Regions from separate parts of the Agathobacter sp. LCP21S3_B2 genome, predicted to be linked through region 2. Evidence: riboswitches for the same ligand, from Rfam matches in the RefSeq annotation. Region 2 holds a riboswitch; the other holds the start of a gene.
The links. A riboswitch is a leader RNA that binds a small molecule or an ion and turns the genes downstream of it on or off. The one in region 2 is predicted to bind FMN.
Positions count from the first base shown of each region.

Region 1: another riboswitch for FMN. It lies ahead of ribD (bifunctional diaminohydroxyphosphoribosylaminopyrimidine deaminase/5-amino-6-(5-phosphoribosylamino)uracil reductase RibD); the one in region 2 lies ahead of ACTQ1L_RS07780 (ECF transporter S component).

Region 1 covers NZ_JBQKGQ010000014.1:21,016-27,871, reverse strand. The annotation lists gene ACTQ1L_RS10755 (hypothetical protein) at 1-101, shown strand, start outside; gene ACTQ1L_RS10750 (DnaJ domain-containing protein) at 334-1,113, shown strand; gene ACTQ1L_RS10745 (YARHG domain-containing protein) at 1,312-3,363, shown strand; FMN riboswitch at 3,588-3,702, shown strand; gene ribD (bifunctional diaminohydroxyphosphoribosylaminopyrimidine deaminase/5-amino-6-(5-phosphoribosylamino)uracil reductase RibD) at 3,991-5,151, shown strand; gene ribE (riboflavin synthase) at 5,268-5,987, shown strand; gene ACTQ1L_RS10730 (bifunctional 3,4-dihydroxy-2-butanone-4-phosphate synthase/GTP cyclohydrolase II) at 6,094-6,856, shown strand, end outside.
Region 2 covers NZ_JBQKGQ010000008.1:145,725-152,580, forward strand. The annotation lists gene ACTQ1L_RS07770 (hypothetical protein) at 1-321, opposite strand, end outside; gene ACTQ1L_RS07775 (Tex family protein) at 408-2,768, shown strand; FMN riboswitch at 2,823-2,937, shown strand; gene ACTQ1L_RS07780 (ECF transporter S component) at 3,068-3,676, shown strand; gene ACTQ1L_RS07785 (YcxB family protein) at 3,796-4,293, shown strand; gene tsaE (tRNA (adenosine(37)-N6)-threonylcarbamoyltransferase complex ATPase subunit type 1 TsaE) at 4,354-4,803, shown strand; gene tsaB (tRNA (adenosine(37)-N6)-threonylcarbamoyltransferase complex dimerization subunit type 1 TsaB) at 4,803-5,516, shown strand; gene rimI (ribosomal protein S18-alanine N-acetyltransferase) at 5,513-5,962, shown strand; gene ACTQ1L_RS07805 (ribonuclease Z) at 5,956-6,856, shown strand, end outside.

The sequences.
Region 1 (6,856 bases), on a different contig from region 2:
GAAATGTTGGTGATATTTTTGTGAAACGATGTGTAATAGGAGCAATACTAGGTTGGATATTGATTCCTGTGGCATTGATAAAAACTTTTTCGGAAAGATAAAAGGGGAAAATTAATATGCAAAATCAAAGTATGGTATCGGTTAGGTTGAATAGTGTTGGACCTAATAGAGTGCAAAGAACTTACGCTAAATGATACATTGGTGCATCCATATTTTATCTATATTCGGAGTGAATATGATAATAAAAATAAGAGATAAGTATTATCATATTTAGAATTTATGAAAATATGGATAAAAAGTTATAAAAATTAAATTACGATAGGAGAAAATTAAATGTTATGTCCTAAATGTGGCAAAAAAATTGAAGATGGTGTAAGATTTTGCGTTTACTGTGGATACAAAATTAATGAAGAGAATTCTGCTAAGAGAATAAATATGAATTTTTATGAAATTTTAGAGATTACGCAAGATGCTTCACCAGAAGTTATAAAAGCGGCTTATAAAGCGCTTGTAAAAAAATTACATCCAGATAATGGAAACGAAAAAGATCCTATGGGGAGAACTATAGAAGAGGTAAATTCTGCGTATGATACGTTATCTAATTCGAAAAAAAGAAAGATATATGATGAAAAATTAAAACATAATGAAAACAAATATGATGAAGAACCAAAATCAAATTATGAATCATACACTGAAAGAGAAGAGCAAACGCAAAATAATTATGAAGACTCAGAGGAATCCCCGGAAAATCTGTTAGCAGTAAGTTTTGCAGCATTTATAGCATTTATAGCATTTCAATATTTCGAGTTTAGTACATGGGTATTAGTAATTACAGGTTTAATTATAGCAACTTCTTTAGGTAGCTTTATAGGAAAGACGTTGACTAAAAAAATGAAAAATATAGTTAAAATTCCAAATTTAATTACGTATTTTCAAAAAGAAGCAGATAGTATAGAAGGGTGTTTTGAATTATTATTAGCTGAGATATTATTTGGATATTTAAAAATAGATAATTGGATCACAAAGGGCTTTTTGTTAGTTTTGATAGTAATGATTGTATCCTTACTATATTCTATTATAAAGGCTTTAACTGAAGATGATGTAGAGATATAAAGTATATTGTGGAAGAACTATATGTAAAACATGACATGAAATTTGAAAAAATGAGTTATAAGGCACGTGCATATAGTATTGGGCATTGAAATGTATAAAGCTTATGAGTAAATAACTTAGATGATAGATATATGTCAAACAATTCAATTATATTTCTTCAGTTGCAAATTTAATAAGTAAAGAAAGAAGGTTTGTTATATGAAATGTGAAAAATGTGGAACAGATTTTAAAGAAGGTATTTTTTGTCCTAATTGTGGAACAAAATATAATAACAACATAGATTATATGAAAAATAATGAGAATAATAATTCTAGTAACCGGAAAGAAAAATTATATCAAAGAACGTGGTTTATATGGTTAATGTTGATATTTATTTTTCCAATAGGATTGTATCTAATGTGGAAATATAAAAAAAGGTGGAAAACATTTGTTAAAATCATCATAACAGTGATAGTGCTTTTCTTTGCTTGGTGTATGTTATTACCTACAGAAAATGAGGATAAGAGTAACAGTAATCAAAGCAATGAGACAGAATCTAAGGAAAAAGAATTAGAAACAAAATTAAGTGATACTGTTACAGAAGATTACCTGCCTGGAACATATGTAGCCGATAATGGACAAATCTTTGGAATTGATGTAGCGGATACAGATATTTTTAATCTCAATGCAAAATTGGCAGATGCATTTGGTGGTTGTACTTTTTCTGACTGTTCAGTAATTTTTCCAGATAGTACGTGGCTTGAAGAGTATGGAATCATTGATGTAGCAGACAAAACCATATCAATATCGGAGAATTTAGTATACAAATATAAAATAAAAAAAGATAAGTTAACACTTACAACACCGAATAATGAAAAAATAGTTTTAAAGAAAGTATCTGATGAATATAACCCAAATGAACTATATGATACAAGTGATGTTGGAGTAGATGATATAATAGGAAATTACTATTGTGGAGATAGTTCAAACTCATTTATTCAGGTTAATAAAAAGGATGATAAAACAGTTAATGTATATTACATAGATTTAAGGGCATTAGAACCGAGCTATAGAGTTGTGGCATGGGCAGAAGATGTTCCTGTTAGTGAATTTTATAAAAATAAATATGTTGCATTGATGGGAAATAGCTATGGAAATGTTTATGCATGCCAATTTTCAGATCGTTTTAAGCTTGGTATAGTAGGGGATTATAATGCCTATTTAAAAAATGAAGTTGACACAGATATTGACGAACTCTTGGATTACTCGAAGAAAATATATACAGATGTGCCTTATAAGTATTCTGAATTTGCTGATAAAATAGTTGTATTAACAAGCGATGATGGTAAAGAAGACATAGTGTTTAATAAATCTTGGTATAATAAATATTCAAGTTTTACAGGAGATGCTGAAATAGATGTTAAAAGCGATAGTGATGGTAAGTGTGACGTTTATATTAACAATATAAAAAATTGTTCATTTAAAGACTCAGATTGTGAGTATATTGTTGGAACTTCGACTTGTATTAAATATAACTGTGATAATGGGACAAGTTTGTATTATTATCCCAATCTGAATGAAGATAATCCATACAGTGTTCCAAGACCCGCAATATCTATTAATAATCAACAGTATACATACAATTCTGGGGAATCGAGTAGTGCAGACGAAGAAAATAGTTTTGATGTTCAAATCTTTAGACGACAAACAGGCCCCCTTTGCACTTTAGAGATTAGTAAAAGCGATTATCAGGGGGCTAATATTTCATTGTATATTGGTAAAAATGACAGTCAATCATATAGAAGACTAGAAAATATCCATGTTAATTGGATAGGGAACAACAATGATGTAGGAAATTATTTTAATACAGAGACTTATTATGGATTAGACCTGCGTCAGGAATCGTACGGATATTCTATTACAGAGTTTGGCGATGAAAATAACGAATTGTCATTTGCAGGAACATATGTATCTGTAGATAGTAGTGACGATTTGAAAACTTCGGATGAAATATTCCCAAATGATGCAGTAAATCTTCTTGATGAAGCTACAGTTGCAGACTATGCAGGACAAAATGATTTTTATGAATTAGCTATAAATGAAATATATGCTCGACATGGCAGAAAATTTAATGATAAAAAGTTACAAAATTATTTTGAGGCTTGTTCATGGTATAATGGTATAATAGAACCAGATGAATTTGATGAATCTGTATTGAGCTCTGTAGAAAAGCAAAATTTACAACTTTTAGCGGGATATAGAGAAGAATAGAATATATATAAAGAACGAAAGCGCTTACAGAGAGAAATCTTTGTAAGCTCTTTATATTATTTGAGGTGAGAAAATGGAAAGAGTATTTTGATATGTTAGAGTAAGCTCTACAGATCAATATCTCAACAACAAAGGATATCTTTTAAAAAGCCTATGAATATAAAAAATAATCTTGACATCCAAACCGCAAAGGTTTACTATGGTTAGCGTAAGCTAATTAAATAATTATTCTTCAGGGCAGGGTGCAATTCCCTACCGGTGGTATAGCCCACGAGCCGCAAGGCACGATTCGGTGAGATTCCGAGGCCGACAGTAAAGTCTGGATGAAAGAAGATGTGAATATGATATATGCAGAGTATAGATAGCTGGGTTTTAGATTCAGTTTCAGATATAGATACAGCACATATCATAGTTATAACAGATATCTACTCTGGAGTGTTTTGATACATTCCAGATTTTTTTATCTCAAAATACCTTTTGACACTCATATCATGAAATGCAGCTAGTGCATATTTTTTTGAGATTATGGTATTTGAAATCATGATATTTGAAATTACTAGGCCCTGAACATTAATAGTTTGGGGCTTTTTTAGTGGGCATATAAAGAATATGCAGAAAGGAACTCAAATGACTGATGAACAATATATGAGAAGGGCGATTGAGCTTGCAAAACGCGGCATGGGGTATACCTCGCCAAACCCGATGGTCGGAGCTGTGATAGTAAAGGACGGCAGAATAATCGGAGAGGGCTGGCATGAGAGATATGGAGAGCTGCACGCGGAAAGAAATGCGTTAAAGCATTGCAAGGAATCGCCACAGGGAGCGGAAATGTATGTGACTCTTGAGCCCTGCTGTCATCATGGCAAGCAGCCGCCATGTGTGGAGGCAGTGATAGAAGCCGGTATAAAAAGAGTATATGTGGGCTCGGATGACCCGAATCCGCTTGTCGCCGGGGGCGGTATCAGAATCCTTAAAGAGCATGGGATAGAGGTTGTCACGCAGGTGCTTAAAGACGAGTGCGACAGGCTGAACGATGTATTCTTTTACTTTATACAGACCAGACGTCCATATGTTGCTATGAAATATGCCATGACGATGGACGGAAAGATAGCCACATATTCAGGGCTTTCAAAGTGGATAACAGGAGAAAAAGCGAGGGAACATGTGCAAAACCTGCGCCACAGATATAAAGCCATAATGGCAGGAATAGGAACAGTGCTTGCAGACAATCCACTGCTTACATGCAGAATCGAGGGCGGAGTAAATCCAATCCGCATAATATGCGATACGCACCTTAAGCTTCCACTGGAATCGCAGATAGTAAATACTGCAAAGGAAGTGCCGACGATTGTTGCAGTCAGTGAGCGATATCGTGAAACCGCACAGTCAGAAGCCTTACCTGATACTGAAAAAGATAGTATAGAAGAAAACTATGATTATCAAAAAAACAGAAAAATAACACGGCTTGAAGAAAACGGAATAGAAATTCTGTATGTAGCTGAAAAAAACGGTCATATTGATTTAAATGACCTCATGCAAAAGCTCGGCGAAAGAAGCATAGACAGCATTTTGCTTGAGGGAGGCGGAATACTCAACTGGTCAGCCCTTAAGAGCGGGATTGTGAATAAGGTATACGCTTACATTGCACCAAAGCTTTTCGGCGGAGCGGATGCAAAAACACCGATAGAGGGCATGGGAACCGACTCACCGGCACATGCCGTGATGCTTGGAAACAGTAAGATGACAAAGCTTGGTGATGATTTCCTTATCGAGTGTGATGTTGTGTAATTGATGTAATTGCTACTGTTTTGCCTTGGTGAGACCGGAAACAATTGTAAACAATTTACCATGTAAATTATGCAAATGAGTGTGAGGAAAATATAGAAAAAGAAAGGCGATACACAATGTTCACAGGAATAGTTGAAGAAGTTGGAACAATAGATACAATTTCACGTGGAGCAAACTCAGCAGTACTTACAATCAGAGCTGAAAAAGTGCTAGCTGGAACAAAGGTCGGAGACAGCATAGCGGTAAACGGTATCTGCCTCACGGTCACAAGACTCATGCCACATGCGTTTACAGCGGATGTCATGCACGAGACACTAAACCGTTCATCGCTTGCAAACGCGATGAGAGGAGCACATGTCAATTTGGAGCGTGCGATGGCAGCAGATGGCAGATTCGGCGGGCACATCGTGTCGGGACATGTTGACGGAACAGGCAGGATTGTGGAGGTCAAAAAGGATGACAATGCCATCTGGTATACAATACAGGCCACACCACAGCTCATGCGCTATATAGTCGAGAAGGGCTCCGTCACAATCGATGGAATAAGCCTCACAGTCGCAAAGGTGGCAGAGGATAATTTCTCGATATCAGCGATACCGCACACGGTAAGCCAGACTGTTCTAAAGGACAGAAAAGTGGGAGCTGTCGTAAATCTGGAAACAGATATAATAGGAAAATATGTTGAGAAGCTGTTGTTTAAAGGGCAGTCGGAAGGAATAACAGAAGAAATGACAGGAGCACAGACAATTAAGGAAAATGTACCACATAAATCCGGCGAAAATAAAAAACAACCGGATGGAATAACAAGAGATTTCCTGGCAAAATATGGCTTTTAACATAAAAGCACGGGTATCGTACGGTTTTGCAAATGTGCGTGGGCTGAATGGTTAAAAAATTATGTAATTGAACAGCTTCAAAATCATAAGAGAAAGGATATAAAATATGAAATTCAACACAGTAGAAGAAGCACTTGATGAGCTTCGTGCAGGGAAAATAATACTTGTCACAGATGATGAGGACAGAGAGAATGAGGGCGATTTCATCTGTGCGGCAGAATTTGCCACAACAGAAAACATCAACTTTATGGCGATGCACGGCAAGGGTCTGATATGCATGCCGATGTCGCAGGAATATGTAAAGAAGCTTCGTTTTCCGCAGATGGTGCAGGAAAATACAGACAATCATGAGACAGCATTTACAGTCTCAATAGACCATGTCTCAACAACCACAGGTATTTCCGCAGCAGAGCGCTCAATCACAGCAATGAAATGTGTCTCTGATGACGCAAAGCCTGAGGATTTCAGACGTCCGGGCCACATGTTTCCGCTTCTTGCAAAGAAAAACGGTGTGCTGGAGAGAAACGGACACACAGAGGCCACAGTCGATTTATGCAGGCTCGCAGGACTAAAGGAATGTGGACTGTGCTGTGAGATAATGCGTGAGGACGGTACCATGATGCGCACAACAGAGCTCATGGAGCTTGCAAAAAAATGGGACATCAAATTCATCACAATAGCGGCACTTCAGGAATACAGAAAGATACATGAAAAGCTCGTTGACCGTGTCACAGAGGTAAAGCTGCCGACCAAATACGGCGAATTCAAGGCATATGGCTTTGTCAACAGATTAAACGGAGAGCATCATGTGGCACTTGTAAAGGGCGAAATCGCAGATGGAAGGGATGTGCTCTGCCGAGTACATTCAG
Region 2 (6,856 bases):
GGCAAACGAACCGATATAGATAATAAGAGTGATAACAACAGAGGCAAACGCAATCCAGAATGAGGTCATAGCTATGCTGCTCATTGAGGTGGCACCGCCTTTTGACAGTAACGCAAAAATCATGGCAAGCGAGCCGCATATGATAGACACATAAATACAGCTGCACGACGCGATGGCAATTATTGAAAGCACAAGTGCTGCAACCTCCATATTGCGAGAGCGTTTATTGTAGAAATTGTTGTTGGGATTAAAGCCCGGCCCATAATTGCTGCCGAAATTATAGTTATAATCCTGATTATAATCAAATTTTTGTGGATCCATAATAAAATTCCTTTCTATAAAGTTGATTTTATTGTATCACTTCATTTATAATACGAAAAGAATAAGTTTTTTAAAGAGGTAAAAAAATGGATATTATTGCTGCAATTGCAGAAGAACTGCAGATTAAAAAAGGACAGGCCGAGGCCGCTGTCAAGCTGATAGATGAGGGAAACACCATTCCTTTTATCGCCAGATACCGAAAGGAGGCAACCGGCTCATTAAATGATGAGGTGCTCAGAAATCTCTTCGACAGACTGACATATCTACGTAATCTTGAGGACAAGAAGCAGACAGTGCTTGCAAGCATTGAGGAGCAGGGCAAGCTTACGGATGAGCTTAAGAAGGCAATCCTTGAGGCACAGACACAGGTGGCGGTTGACGATTTGTACAGACCTTACCGTCCGAAGAGAAGAACCCGTGCCACAATCGCAAAGGAAAAGGGCTTAGAGCCACTTGCACAGACCATTTTAGCGCAGGAATCGTCTGTTGATATCATGGCAGAAGCAGCTAAATATGTGGATGCAGAAAAAGATGTGGCAGATGAAGCGGCTGCACTCGCCGGAGCAAAGGATATCATTGCAGAGAACGTATCAGACAATGCCGGTTACAGAACAAAAATCAGAGAGCTTACCATGCAAAAGGGGCGTCTTATATCGACAGCCAAGGATCCGGAGGCAGAGTCTGTCTATGAGATGTACTATGAATTTGATGAGGCTCTTTCCAAGGTGGCAGGTCACAGAACACTCGCAATTAACCGTGGTGAGAAGGAAAAAATCCTCACAGTAAAGATAGAGGCACCGACAGAGGATATCATAAAATATCTTAAAAAGCAGGTTATCACAAATGATGGAGCGCCTACAGCAGCCGTACTCACAGAGGCAGTGGAGGATGCGTACGACAGGCTTATTGCCCCTGCCATAGAGCGTGAAATCAGAAACAATCTGACAGAGGAAGCAGAGGATGGTGCCATAAAGGTATTCGGAAAGAACTTGGAGCAGCTTCTCATGCAGCCTCCAATTGCAGGACAGGTTGTGCTTGGATGGGATCCGGCATTCCGTACAGGCTGCAAGATTTCTGTCGTAGACCCTACAGGAAAGGTGCTCGATACCACAGTAATCTACCCGACAGCACCACAGAACAAGGTTGAGGAGGCAAAGGCCGTAATCAAAAAGCTCATAGACAAGCATCATGTCACTCTTATCTCACTCGGAAACGGAACAGCATCGCGTGAGTCAGAGCAGGTGATTGTCGAGCTGTTAAAGGAAATTCCGGTAAAGGTGCAGTACATCATAGTAAATGAAGCAGGTGCGTCAGTATATTCAGCCAGCAAGCTTGCCACGGAGGAGTTTCCGAATTTTGATGTGGAACAAAGAAGTGCCACATCCATGGCGCGTAGACTTCAGGATCCGCTCGCTGAGCTTGTAAAGATTGATCCAAAGTCAATCGGAGTCGGACAGTATCAGCACGATATGAACCAGAAAAAGCTCTCAGAGGCACTCGGAGGAGTTGTAGAGGACTGCGTAAATAAGGTTGGTGTTGATTTAAATACAGCATCAGTTTCACTGCTTGAGTACATATCAGGCATCTCAAAGACCATTGCCAAAAACATCGTGGACTACAGAGAGGAAAACGGTAAATTCACATCACGTTCACAGCTTCTTAAGGTAGCAAAGCTTGGACCGAAGGCATTTGAACAGTGTGCAGGTTTCATGCGTATCACAGACGGAAAGAACCCACTTGATGCCACAGGCGTGCATCCTGAGTCATATGATGCCACAAAGGCAGTGCTTGAAAAGCTTGGCTACACAATGGAGGATGTAAAGAACAGAAATGTAGTTGGAATCTCAAAGAAGGTATCTGATTACAAGGCGCTCGCAGACGAGGCAGGAGTTGGTGAAATCACACTGCGTGACATCGTAAAAGAGCTTGAAAAGCCGGCAAGAGACCCACGTGAGGATATGCCAAAGCCAATTCTAAGAAGCGATGTCCTTGAGATGAAGGACCTCACACCGGGTATGGTATTAAAGGGCACAGTCAGAAACGTAATAGATTTCGGATGCTTTGTGGATATAGGAGTACATCAGGACGGACTTGTGCATATCTCAGAGATATGTGACCGCTATATCAAGCATCCGCTTGAGGCTGTCAGTGTAGGGGACATAGTAGATGTGCAGGTTATGAGCGTTGACCTCAAAAAGCAGCGCATCCAGCTTACCATGAAAATCGGACAAGGTACAGACAAGGCCGGTAAGTCAGAACACAGCGGCAGTGGAAAAAACAATGTCGATAACAAGGCTGACAGAAGTAATAGAAATAACGGCGGCAGGAATAGCAGAAACGATAGAAATAGTACAGACAGCAAGAATAATAACAACAGAAACAAAAAGCCACACTACATAAAGGGCAAGAAAAATAATTTCTTTGACAATATTATTCTTGATAATTAAAAACACCTTGACAAAACACTTCAAAGTGCATATCATAAGTCTGTAAAATAAATAGGAATTCTTCAGGGCAGGGTGCGATTCCCTACCGGTGGTACAGCCCACGAGCCGCAAGGCATGATTCGGTGTGATTCCGAAGCCGACAGTATAGTCTGGATGAGAGAAGATTATTAGGTGTTATTACACTGTGATATTAAGTCCCGGAAGATTTTCTTCCGGGATTTTTTAAAGCAGCTATTCAGATTTTAGATAGCTGCACTCACAATATCCTCAGGATTCCTTAAGCATCAAAGGAGTGTAAAATGGACGTAACAACAAACAACACAAAATCAAAAGTAAACATCAGACTTTTAGTCGGCACAGGAATGTTAAGCGGACTTGCATTTGTACTTCAGTACCTCGAGTTTCCAATTCCAATCATGCCGGGCTTTATTAAGTTTGATTTCTCAGATCTGCCTGCACTTATCGGCGCATTTGCATATGGACCGTTAGCAGGAGTGATTGTAGAGTTTATCAAGAACCTGCTTCACTGTACAGTAACACAGAGCTTTACGGTAGGAGAGCTTTCAAACTTTATTCTTGGAGCAGTATTTACAGCAACAGCAGGACTTATCTACAAGAAGAATAAGTCAAAAAAGGGTGCAATAATCGGCGCTTTAGTCGGTTCAGTGGTAATGGGAATCATCAGCTTCCCATCAAACCTGTTTATCGTGTACCCGGCATACACAAAGTTCATGCCAATGGAAGCAATCATTGGTGCCTACAGTGAGCTTCTCCCATCAGTAGGCAAGCTGTGGCAGGCACTTTTAATATTCAATGTTCCGTTTACCATCGTAAAGGGACTTATATCAACACTTATCACAGTGCTTGTATACAAGAGATTGTCACCTGTTTTAAAGGGCAGAGGATAGAGAAAATACCTGACACAATATATATTAGTAACAAACATAAAGAGCGCAGTCAATTGCGCTCTTTTCTTTTTTTAAAAGGAATGTTATAATAAACCCAAATATTTAGTTGGGAGCAGGATATGAAGCTTGAATTTGATGTAAAAGTAACAGAAAAAGATTTATATTCATTTAATATAGAGCAGGCGTACAAGGGCAGTCAGGGTGTCATATCATTGCTGTTTGCTGTGCTCTTGGCTGCGGCAGCAGTGTTAAGCGCACAAAAAGGCAATACGGAGTATGTGGTGCTTTATATTATAGTTGGTATTCTGGTGCTGCTATATGTGCCGTTTTCACTCAAGGGCAGGGTAAAGATGATTATGAAGACAAATGAAGTTTTCTCAAAGCCACTGCATTTTGTGGTAGACGAAAAGCACATAAATGTAAGCCAGGGAGATGAGATGGCGCAGCTTCCGTGGGAGCAGGTGTACAGATTCGTGGCAAATGATAAGAGGATACTTATATTCAGCAACAGGAAGAATGCATACATTCTCTCAAAGGAGCAGCTGGGCGACAGCTATGAGCCGTTAAAGGAGCTGGCAGGCAGTACACTGGAGAAATACAGACTGAAAATCAAATAAACAAAATAGATATAAGATAATAAAAGATAAAATAAATAGATAAGGGTATAAGCTGGTAATATGAGTAGTGAAGGAAATATAACAGTAATAGAAAGCTTTTCGGCAGATGATACGCATGCACTTGGGGTTACGCTTGGACAGCAGGCAAAGCCGGGGGATGTGTGTACACTTGTGGGTGATTTAGGAGTGGGTAAAACAGTGCTCACGCAGGGCATAGCAGCGGGGCTTGGCATCACAGAGCCGATAAACAGCCCTACATTTACCATAGTGCAGGTGTACGAGGAGGGCAGGCTGCCGTTTTATCATTTCGATGTATACAGGATTGGTGACATTGAGGAGATGGATGAAATAGGCTATGAGGATTATTTCTACGGAGATGGTCTTACAATGATAGAGTGGGCAAATCTCATTGAGGAGATACTCCCAAAGAAGAGAAAAGAGATTACGATTGAAAAAGACCTGGAAAAAGGCTTTGACTATAGAAAAATAACAATAAAAGAGGTTTTATAATGAAGATACTTGCGCTTGACAGCTCAGGGCTTGTGGCCAGTGTGGCTGTCGTATCGGACGATAATCTGATAGGAGAATACACGATAAATTATAAAAAGACACATTCGCAGACGCTTCTTCCGATGCTTGATGAGGTGGCTAAGATGACAGAGCTTGACCTTAAGACAATAGATTTTATTGCAGTCTCAGCAGGACCTGGATCGTTTACAGGGCTTCGCATAGGCTCTGCGACGGCGAAGGGGCTTGCACTGGCACTGGATAAGCAGATAGTTTCTGTACCTACTGTAGATGCGCTTGCATACAATCTGTGGGGCAGTGCAGATGTTGTCTGTCCTCTTATGGATGCAAGAAGGCAGCAGACCTATACAGGGCTGTATGATTTTGCCGATGGCAGGATGAACACCATTTTGCCACAGTGCGTAGTGATGATAGAAGAGATAGTTGACAAAATCAATGAGCTCGGCCACAGGGTGATTTTCCTTGGAGACGGAGTGGATGTGTTCAGGGATTATATTAATGAGCACGTAAAGGTGGACTATGACTTTGCGCCTGCCATGTGCAATAAGCAAAGAGCATCGGCTGTAGCATGTCTTGGACAGGTGCTCTATGAGCAGGGCAGGGCAGAAAATGCAGCAGACCATAAGCCTGAGTATCTCAGATTATCACAGGCGGAGAGAGAGAGACAGGAAAAGGAGAGAGATTTTAGAATATGATAATAAGACCCATGGAGCCGGAGGATGCAGACTCGGTGGCGCAGATAGAAAAAGACAGCTTCACACAGCCCTGGAGCAGACAGGGATTTTTGGATGCCATGAGGCTTCCGGAGAATATCATGCTTGTGGCACAGGAGGATGGCGAGATACTGGGGTATCAGTGTACCTACGTGTCATTTGATGAGGGAGAGCTGACCAATATAGCAGTCAAAAAATCAGCACGAGGAAAAGGTGTGGGTGCACATCTTATCAGATGCTTGCAGGAAAAGGCAAAAGAGTCAGGTGTTGAGCGCATTGTGTTAGAAGCCAGGGTGACTAATGAGGCTGCGATATCACTGTATCAGAAGATGGGGTTTGTAAACCTTGGAATCAGAAAAAATCTATATGAGCATCCGGTAGAGGACGGTGTCATCATGTCCTATACTGCGGAGGAAAATTTATGTTAGACGTATGTTTACTTGGAACAGCAGGCATGATGCCTTTGCCAAACAGATGGCTTACGGCACTTTCACTAAAATATAACGGCAGCAATATACTTATTGACTGCGGTGAGGGAACGCAGATTGCGATGAAGGAGGCCGGAATCAATTTCAAGCCGATAGATATTTTATGCATCACCCACTTTCATGCAGACCATATCAGCGGATTGCCGGGGCTTCTTCTTACAATGGGAAATGCCGAGCGCAACGAGCCGCTTACCATTATTGGACCTAAGGGGCTTACAAGGGTTGTCACTGCACTTCGGACGATTGCGCCGGAGCTGCCTTTTGAGATAAAATGCATAGAGCTCAATGAGCAGGATGAATATTTTGAGATGAACGGATATCATATTCACGCATTCCGCGTAAAGCATGCGGTGTTGTGCTATGGCTATTCGGTTGAGATAAAGCGTAGTGGCAGATTTTCCGTGGAAAGAGCAAAGGAAAAAGAAATTCCGATGCGCCTGTGGAATCCTCTTCAGAAAGGCAATACCATTGAATTTGAGGGCAGAGTGTATACTCCGGATATGGTGCTAGGACCGGCAAGAAAGGGCATAAAGGTAACATATTGTACGGACTCAAGACCACTTGAGCACATAGTGGAGGCAGCAGAGGAATCAGACCTTTTTATCTGCGAGGGCATGTATGCTGAAAAGGAAAGGATAGTAAAAGCAAAGCAGTATAAGCATATGACCTTTTACGAGGCAGCAGACATGGCAAAGAGAGCCGGCGTGAAGGAGCTGTGGCTTACACATTTTTCGCCGTCACTTGTCCGTGCAGAGGATTATATGCCACAGGTGAGGGATATTTTTGCAAACGCATATCTTGGAAAAGACGGAAAGAGCGTGGAGCTCATGTTTG